One region of the Streptomyces sp. T12 genome, then DNA from elsewhere that is predicted to be linked to it. Evidence: riboswitches for the same ligand, from Rfam matches in the RefSeq annotation. Region 1 holds a riboswitch; each other region holds the start of a gene.

The links. Region 1 has a riboswitch for cyclic di-AMP ahead of PBV52_RS18650 (transglycosylase family protein). Riboswitches for the same ligand answer to the same signal wherever they lie in the genome.
Positions count from the first base shown of each region.
Region 2: another riboswitch for cyclic di-AMP. It lies ahead of PBV52_RS04855 (C40 family peptidase); the one in region 1 lies ahead of PBV52_RS18650 (transglycosylase family protein).
Region 3: another riboswitch for cyclic di-AMP. It lies ahead of PBV52_RS36200 (M23 family metallopeptidase); the one in region 1 lies ahead of PBV52_RS18650 (transglycosylase family protein).
Region 4: another riboswitch for cyclic di-AMP. It lies ahead of PBV52_RS28660 (LysM peptidoglycan-binding domain-containing protein); the one in region 1 lies ahead of PBV52_RS18650 (transglycosylase family protein).

Region 1 covers NZ_CP117866.1:4,199,672-4,201,864, reverse strand. The annotation lists gene PBV52_RS18655 (transglycosylase family protein) at 1-504, shown strand, start outside; cyclic di-AMP (ydaO/yuaA leader) riboswitch at 710-909, shown strand; gene PBV52_RS18650 (transglycosylase family protein) at 914-1,609, shown strand; gene eno (phosphopyruvate hydratase) at 1,911-2,193, shown strand, end outside.
Region 2 covers NZ_CP117866.1:1,105,301-1,107,493, forward strand. The annotation lists gene PBV52_RS04850 (NAD-dependent epimerase/dehydratase family protein) at 1-725, shown strand, start outside; cyclic di-AMP (ydaO/yuaA leader) riboswitch at 867-1,043, shown strand; gene PBV52_RS04855 (C40 family peptidase) at 1,100-2,193, shown strand, end outside.
Region 3 covers NZ_CP117866.1:8,054,058-8,056,250, reverse strand. The annotation lists gene PBV52_RS36205 (GntR family transcriptional regulator) at 1-252, opposite strand, end outside; gene PBV52_RS36200 (M23 family metallopeptidase) at 445-1,230, opposite strand; cyclic di-AMP (ydaO/yuaA leader) riboswitch at 1,244-1,406, opposite strand; gene PBV52_RS36195 (pitrilysin family protein) at 1,640-2,193, opposite strand, start outside.
Region 4 covers NZ_CP117866.1:6,334,640-6,336,832, reverse strand. The annotation lists partial or broken gene PBV52_RS28665 (CocE/NonD family hydrolase) at 1-351, shown strand, start outside; cyclic di-AMP (ydaO/yuaA leader) riboswitch at 629-808, shown strand; gene PBV52_RS28660 (LysM peptidoglycan-binding domain-containing protein) at 814-1,584, shown strand; gene PBV52_RS28655 (HAD family hydrolase) at 1,619-2,193, opposite strand, start outside.

The sequences.
Region 1 (2,193 bases):
TCGAACCCGTCGAGCGGCTCTCCCGACGCTTCGTCCGATTCTTCCGACTCGTCCAAGAATTCCTCTCCTTCTTCCTCTTCGCACTCTTCGTCCTCTTCGGCGGACAACTCCTCGAAGTCCGATGCGCCCGCCGATGCGAGTGCCCCGCAGTCGCCCGACGGCTCGCCCGTGGAGACGCCCAAGAGCGACAATCTGGACAAATCAGAGCAAGGAGAGGGCTCCCGGAGCCTCGTCGACACCGGGGCCATCGACTCCGGGACAGTCGGCTCGGGACGTCATCGCGGACCCAGTGCCGACGAGAGCGGGGCGAGCGAAGCCGCCGCCAAGTCCTCCGGTCGCCATGCCTCGTACACCGTCCGCGCCGGCGACACTCTCGCCTCCATCGCCGACTCCCTTGGCCTCGACGGCGGATGGTCCGCGCTGTACGACGCGAACAAGCAGGCCATCGGTACTGACGCGAACCACATCTTCCCCGGTCAGACCCTGGAAGTCCCCACCAAATAGGGGGCGAACAGGGCGAAAAACAGCGACAGTTCGCGTCATGGTTCGCGCTGAATGTCCGTTTTGAATGTACTGAGAGATAGATCTCAGAAGCCCTGATCGTCTTTGAAATTCCGCGAATCGCGTGGCTACGGTCATGACCGCTCGTCACCACGAGCCCCGGCTGCCGCAACGCCGAATCCTGCCAGCGGCCGTACGGGAACAGTCGTCGCGTAAAGCGCCGTAGGCAGGAGCGGGGGACCCAAGGTAAGTGCCGGGTCCGGCAGTTGAGGCCCTTCGGGGCCGCACGGCCGGAGTCGGCTTGGGGTGAAGCCGCGCAACGCGAGCCGAAAGGCGAACGTGCGCGGCCGGGCAACTCAACCGGCCCGAACCCGACAGCTCACCTCGCAGGCGTCGGTGAGGGGATCTCTCCATGCTGTTTTCCAGCAAGGGCAAGCACCGTCGTCCGTCCAAGGCCGCTCGCGCCATAGCCGTCGTCGGCGTCACCGGCGCCGCCGCCGTCGCCGCCCCGCTGATGGCGGCCGGCAGCGCCTCCGCCGCCACCGCCTCCGAGTGGGACGCCGTCGCCCAGTGCGAGTCCGGCGGCAACTGGTCGATCAACACCGGCAACGGCTACTACGGCGGTCTGCAGTTCTCGGCCTCCACCTGGGCCGCGTACGGCGGCACGGCGTACGCCTCCACCGCCGACCAGGCCAGCAAGGGCCAGCAGATCGAGATCGCCGAGAAGGTCCTCGCCAGCCAGGGCAAGGGTGCCTGGCCGAACTGCGGCACCGGCCTGTCGAGCGCCGCGTACAGCGGCTCCGGCTCCTCGTCGAGCGGTTCCTCGCAGAGCAGCGAGAGCACCACCCGCTCCACCGAGCAGCAGTCGGCCTCCCGCTCCAGCGAGCGTCCCGCCGCCAAGAAGAGCACCAAGACCGTCACCACCCCGACCGGCAAGAAGGTCAAGAAGGGCGACGGCGAGTACAAGGTCGTCAAGGGCGACACCCTCAGCTCGATCGCCGCGGAGCACGACGTCAAGGGCGGCTGGGAGAAGCTCTTCCAGCTGAACAAGGACATCGTCGAGGACGCGAACCTGATCTACCCGGGCCAGCAGCTGCACCTGAAGTAATACGGACAGCTGAACCACAGCGCCCTCACATGCGTGGACCTCATAGTGAAGTCCTCGTGAGGGTCACCCCCGTCCCCCACGGGCTCCCCGCTCCGGTGCGTCTTCCCCCGTACGCACCGGGGCGGGGCTTTTTCTTTCCCTGAATGCCACCCGCCCTTTGTTCCGGCGGGGAACAATGGGTACGGTTCGCTTCTGTCCACGGGACGGTCGGTCGGCTGCCGATGTCCCCGAGGCGGTTAGGCTCTAGTCGCAAGGCTCACAGCCCCGCACCAACAGCGTCACATCCACGAAGGAGATGCTCGTGCCGTCCATCGACGTCGTCGTAGCCCGGGAAATCCTCGACTCGCGAGGCAACCCCACCGTCGAGGTCGAGGTCGGCCTCGACGACGGCAGCACGGGTCGTGCCGCCGTTCCGTCCGGCGCCTCCACCGGCGCCTTCGAGGCCATCGAGCTTCGCGACGGCGACCAGAACCGCTACCTCGGCAAGGGTGTCGAGAAGGCCGTCCTCGCCGTCATCGAGCAGATCGGCCCGGAGCTCGTCGGCTACGACGCCACCGAGCAGCGCCTGATCGACCAGGCGATGT
Region 2 (2,193 bases), 3.1 Mb from region 1:
GCCATGTGCTGGCGGCCATCGAGCGGACGCCCACGGTCGACAGGCTCGTCCTCACCTCCACCGTGGGCACGATCTTCGGGGACTACGCGGACGTACTCGCCATGGACGACGCGGTGCTGTCGGAGCGGTACTTCAACACCACCAGCACGGTCGAGAACAACCCCTACCACTACGCCAAGACGCTGGCGGAGCGCGCGGCCCGGGACGCGGAGGCCGCCCAGGGCCGCTGGCGGATGGTGTCGGTCAACCCCGGCCTGATCCTGGGCCCTTCCCTCACCCCGGCCTCGGAGTCCGGCAGCCTGTTCCTGCTGGAGGAGCTGTTCAAGGGCTACTTCTTCTACGGCGCACCGGACTTCAGCTTCACCACGGCGGACGTGCGCGAGGTCGCCGACGCGCACATCGCGGCAGCGGAGAACCCGGACGCGAAGGGCCGTTACATCGTCGCCGATCGGACCATGACGTCCTTCCACGAGATGTCCCGCATCATCCGGGCCCGGTACCCCCGTGACCTCCGCCTCCCGCGCACCGCGCTCCCGCACTGGCCGGTACGCGTCCTCGGCCCGGCCTTCGGGCTGACGCAGGACTACATCCGCAAACACCTCGGCATCCGCTTCCGGGTGGACAACAGCCGGAGCGTGAACGAACTGGGCATCACCTACCGCCCGATCGAGCAGACGGTCCTGGACCACTACGAGGCGTGGCGGAGTCAGCGCAGCGCGAAGTGAAACCGGAGGCCCCGCCCCCGAAGCGTCGAAGGTCACAAAAACGTATCGGACATTTCACATGTCAACCTTCACGCGAGGCTCACAAGTTGGCTAGGTTACGCCTCAGGCCGCACGACGACCTCCGGCGAACCCCGCCGGGACGTGCGGCCTCCGCTGAGTCCGGTGCGCCCCCAGGGGTTCACTGGAGCCGGGGACCCAACCGAAAATCGGGGTGAATCGGCCCAACTGCCTTTCGGGGCAAGGGCCGTAGGGCACACCTTCCGGAACCGTCCGCCCGAACCCGTCAGCTAACTCGGTAGGCGGATTACGGAAGGAGTACGTCGCCCATGGCGCCGGAACGCACCGCGCGTCCGGGGGCTTTGAGCCTGCCCGGCATGCGCAATTCCGCACTCGCGTCGGCGGCCCTCACCTCGGTGGCACTGCTCGCCCAGACGGCCAACGCCGCCCCCTCCCCCGGGGACGAGGCACCGAGCCGCGAGGAGGTCAGCCGACGGGTCAGCTCCCTCTACGACCGGGCCGAGTCCGACACGGGAACCTTCAACGCCACCCGCGCCGCGGCGACGGGACCGCGCAAGCGTGCCGACCGGCCGACGGGCGCCGGAGGCACAACCACCGCCGCGGCCCGGGGCGATGAGGGCAGACGCAGCGACCCCGCTCTCGACAACATCGCCCGGCAGTGGTTCGACGTGGCCCGCTCGAAGCTGGGTCCCACCGTTCCGGCGGCGCTGCCGGCCGACAGGATGCCGGAGCGACCCGCCGAGGCGCGGCGCGCCCGCCCGGCGCAGGGTGCGGGGGACGGTCTCACGGACCGCGGGCGGGAGGCGTCCGGCCGGCCCGTACTGGAGTTGCCCGCCGCACCGGTCGCCGAGTTGACGTCCGCTCAGGTCACGGGGACGGCTCCCGTCGCGGAGCTGACCGCAGGCCCGATGGCCGCCCTGCCTGGCGCCCCGGAGGCACCGCAGGAGGCCGCGCAGACCGACTGGAGCACCCGGTCGGCCCTCGCCCTGCCCGCCCCGACCGCCGAGCCGGCGGCCGAACCGAAGGCCGATCCGCAGCAGCGGTCCTCGCTGCGAACCGCCAAGGAGCAGAACCAGCGCAAGCTCGCCCGCGCCCGGGAGTTGCTGTCCGCGTACACCGCACCGCAGAGCACGCCGCTCCCGGCGATCGAGCCCCTGCCCGCCGCCGACACGTGGGGCACTACGCCGGTCGAGCTCCAGCCCTCGGCCGAGACGCAGTGGCAGGCCCTGCAAGCACAGTCCGCAGCCGACCTCACCACAGTCCCGCCCGGCACGACGGCCTGGCCCACCGCGCCGAGCCCGAGCGTCGACACCTCCGCGACCACCGTCCCGGGCCAGGCTCTCGACATCGCCCCCGCCCTCGCCTCGACGGCACCGCAGGACACGCGAGCCACGCGTGCCCTGGACTTCGCCCGCGCCCAGCTGGGCAAGCCCTGCGTCTGGGGCACGAC
Region 3 (2,193 bases), 3.9 Mb from region 1:
CAGGAGGGTGCGCATCTCCAGCAGGTCGGCGGCCTCCTGCTCGGTCGGTTCGGCGACGCACGCGCCCGCGTGTCTCCGGGTCACCACGAAGCCCTCCGCCTCCAGGGTGCGCAGGGCCTCCCGCACGGGGACGCGGGAGACGCCGTAGCGGCGTGCGAGGAGTTCCTCGGTGAGCCGGCTGCCGCGCTCGTAGACACCGGCGACGATGTCGTCCCGGATCGCGGTGCATACCGAGTGCGCCGGAATACGCATGACCGACCTCCGCTTTAATCCCCGTGAAACGTCGACGAATGACGTGTGTTCAGTGACTCTATTGCACCCGGCTGGAATTTCCGATGGCGGGTCGGAATCCATGGATATTTTTTGGACAGCCGGTCGTCCGAAACGCCGAAAGCCCCGGCTCGGGAGCCGGGGCTTTCGGGGAGGGGAGGCGCAGTGGAGCCGTCAGAGGTTCACGCCGTGCGAGCGGAGGTAGGCGACGGGGTCGATGTCGGATCCGTACTCCGCCGTCGTGCGGGCCTCGAAGTGCAGGTGCGGTCCGGTGACGTTGCCGGTGGCGCCGGACAGGCCGATCTGCTGGCCGGGCGTGACGGCCTGGCCCACCGAGACGCCTATGGACGACAGGTGGCCGTACTGGGTGTACGTACCGTCGTTCATCTTGATCACGATGTTGTTGCCGTACGACCCGCCCCAACCGGCCTCCACGACGGTGCCGGAGCCGACCGCGTGGACGGAGGTGCCGCTGGCGGCGTGGAAGTCGACGCCCGTGTGGCTGCCGGAGGACCAGACGGCGCCGCCGGCCTTGTAGCCGGTGGAGATGTACGAGCCGGAGATCGGCGCCACGTAGGACAGCAGGCGCTTGCGCTCGGCCTCGCGGGCGGCGCGCTCCTTGGCCTCGCGCTCCTGCTTGGCCTTCTCGGCCGCCTTCTTGCGCGCGGCCTCCTCGGCGGCCTTCTTACGGGCCGCGGCCTCCTCGGCGGCCTGCTCCTGGGCGGCGGCCTGGGCGTCGATCTGGTCGGCGATCGAGTTCTCGATGGTGACGACGGGGATGAGGCCGGTCTGCTCGACAGCGGGTTCGGCGGCGAGCGCCGGGGTGGCGAGGGTGCCTATGACGCCGGTGGCAGTGAGAGCGGCGACGCCCGCAGCGCGGGCGGTGGTGCGCTCGAACCGGCTGGGGCGACGGTGCTTCCCGGTGGGACGGTTCTTCCCGGTGGCGCAGGTGAACGCCATGTAGTGGCTGGTCCTTTCCTTCCTTCTCGCCTACCGGGTTAGCTGACGGGTTCGGAGCAGGAAGGTCTCCTACGGACCCCCTCGCGGCTGCGCGGGCGTCCGATTCACCCCAGGGACTTCGATGGGTCCCCGGCTCCCCTGGCTCGCGCCGTACGGGGACTCGGCGATGGCTGTCCGGTGCCGCGGGCGCGGCGCACTGCCTGACGGACAGCCCGCAAGACGCTAAGCGGGACAACTTTCAATCCCCAAACGGATCACGGCTTTTGTAGCGCATCCCACAGGCCAGACAGGCAACCTCTCCCTCAATTCGGGCATAAAGGGGCCCCGGTGACTCTTTCGTCACCAGGGCCCCTGCACGCGCGTGCCGCTGGCCGGCGCTGTGCCTGCCTCTACTCGGCTGCCGCTGTTGCTACTCGGCTGCCACGACGGTGACTTCGCCGATGCCGAGGGCCTCGACGGGCTCCCGGATCTCGGCCGCGTCGCCGACGAGGATCGTCACCAGCCGGTCCACCGGGAAGGCGCTCACGGCCGCCGCGGTGGCCTCGACGGTGCCGGTCGCGGCGAGCCGCTGGTACAGCGTCGCCTGGTAGTCGTCGGGCAGGTGCTGCTCGACCTGGTCGGCCAGGGTGTTCGCCACGGAGGCGGCGGTCTCGTACTTCAGCGGCGCCACCCCGACCAGGTTCTGCACGGCGAAGTCCCGCTCGGCGTCGGTGAGCCCTTCGCCGGCGACCCCGCGCAGGACCTTCCAGAGGTCGTCCAGAGCCGGACCGGTGTTCGGGGTGTCGACGGAGCCGCTGATGGCGAGCATGGCCGCGCCCGTGCCGTCCGGGGCGGAGCGCAGGACCTGCCCGAACGCGCGCACACCGTAGGTGTAGCCCTTCTCCTCGCGCAGGACCTTGTCCAGGCGGGAGGTGAGGGTGCCGCCGAGGCAGTAGGTGCCGAGCACCTGCGCGGGCCACACGC
Region 4 (2,193 bases), 2.1 Mb from region 1:
CGCCCCGAGCGGCTCGTCGTGCGCGACGTCGCCAAGGGCGAGTGGCGCCTGGAGGTCGACCCTCGGTACGGCGGCACGCGCGTGTACCCCGACGGCCTGGAGTTCACCGAGGACGCGCTGGAGACGTACACCATCGACGAGTGGGACCCCTTGTCGGCCCGCACCCGCTCGGACTGGTCGATCCGGCTGCACCGCCCGGATCTGGCGTGGGACGCCACGGTGCGGACGCGCTCGGAGATCAGCTGCGACGGGGAGCATTTCGTCACCTCGAACGAGGTGATCTGCCGGGAGGGCGAAGAGGTGCTTTTCCACCGTACATGGGAGAAACGGACTCAACGGACGGCCGGTTAACAGCGAGTTGGAGCCATTGCCCGATTTGCGGCTCTTGTGGATGTCAGTGAATTGGGTCACGCACCCCCAGCCGCAGACCCGACCGGAAGCGCCCCCTCCACCCCTTGCCCCGAGCGCAAGTTGAGGCTTGGCAACCGCAAAGGATCAAGCACCCCATACACACCAGACCATGGTCAACCGGCACGACAGGTGACCATGGCACTTGTTCCGGGCGTGTGCTCTCGCATACGTTCCCGCTCAGTCGGGCGGACGCCTAATCCTGCCGCCGCCCGAGTCATCCACCTACGTACTCACTCACGAACGGCAGGAGCGGGGGACCCAGGTAAGTCGCCGGACCGGACGCCTTGATGGCGCACCGGGCCGGCTAGGGGTGAAGTCCGCGCCGCCACACGGCGGCGCGGCCGGGCATCTCCCGCCCGAACCCGACAGCTCACCTCGCAGGCGTCGGAGAGGAACAGCGCCATGGCCCGAGGCAAGCACCGCCGTCCCAGAACCAACCCGCTCACCCGCCACGTCGTCGCAGCCGGAACCGGTACCGCCGCCCTCGCCCTCCCACTCCTGAGCGCGACCACCGCGAGCGCCGCACAGCCGGCCCAGGCCCCCGCCGCCGCGCAGGCGGCACCGCAGTCCGCGCCGTCCGCGGCGAAGGCCAAGTCCGTCACCTACACCACGAAGAAGGGCGACTCGCTCTACGGCATCGCGGACCGGTACGACGCACAGGGCGGCTGGCGGCAGCTCTACAAGGACAACCGCAAGGCCGTCGGCGACAACCCCAGGCTGATCCACCCGGGCCTCGACCTGAAGGTCCGGGCGACGAAGGCCGGCACCGCGAGCGAGACGGCCGACAAGGCGTCCGCGCCGGCCAAGAAGTCCGCCGTCGCCCACGCCACCACGGCCTCCGTGAAGTCGTACCCGGACAACCTCGACGGCTGGATCCGCAATGCGCTGGACATCATGGCGCAAAACGGAATTCCAGGTTCATACGACGGCATTTACCGCAACGTCATGCGCGAGTCGTCCGGCAACCCGGCCGCCATCAACGGCTGGGACTCCAACGCCGCGGCGGGCACCCCGTCCAAGGGGCTCCTGCAGGTCATCGACCCCACCTTCGCGGCCTACCACGTGCCGGGGACGGTCTACGACCCCTTCGACCCGGTCGCGAACATCACGGCCGCGTGCAACTACGCGGCCGCGCGGTACGGCTCGATCGACAACGTGAACGGCCCTTACTAGGCGAAACCATTCCTTACTGGTCGAAGAACGGGCACTACTGGGCGAAGTCGACCAGGCTCCCCGCGAACAGTCTCTCGAGGACGACGGCGATGCCGTCGTCCTCGTTCGAGAGGGTGATCTCGTCGGCAACCGCCTTGAGTTCGGGGTGCGCGTTGGCCATCGCGACACCGCGGGCGGCCCAGTCGAACATCGGGATGTCATTGGGCATGTCGCCGAAGGCGATGGTCTCGTGCGCGCCGAGGCCCAGATGCTCCGCGGCGAGCGCGAGACCGGTCGCCTTGGTGATGCCGCATGGCTGGAGTTCGACGGTGCCCGGCCCTGACATGGTGACCGTCGCGAGGGATCCGACCACCGCGCGCGCCGTCGCCGCCAACTCGTCGTCCGACAGGGCGGGATGGCGCAGCAGCACTTTGCTGATCGGCTCGCACCACAGGTCGTCGCGGTGCCGCACGCGTACGGCGGGCAGGGTGGGGTGGGGCATCAGATACCCGGGCTCGATGAGCGTGAGTCCGTCGACTCCGTCCTGGTCGACGGCCGCGTAGACCTGACCCACCTCGGCCTCGATCTTGCCGAGCGCGGTCTCCGCCAACTCCCGGTCCAGCGTGACGG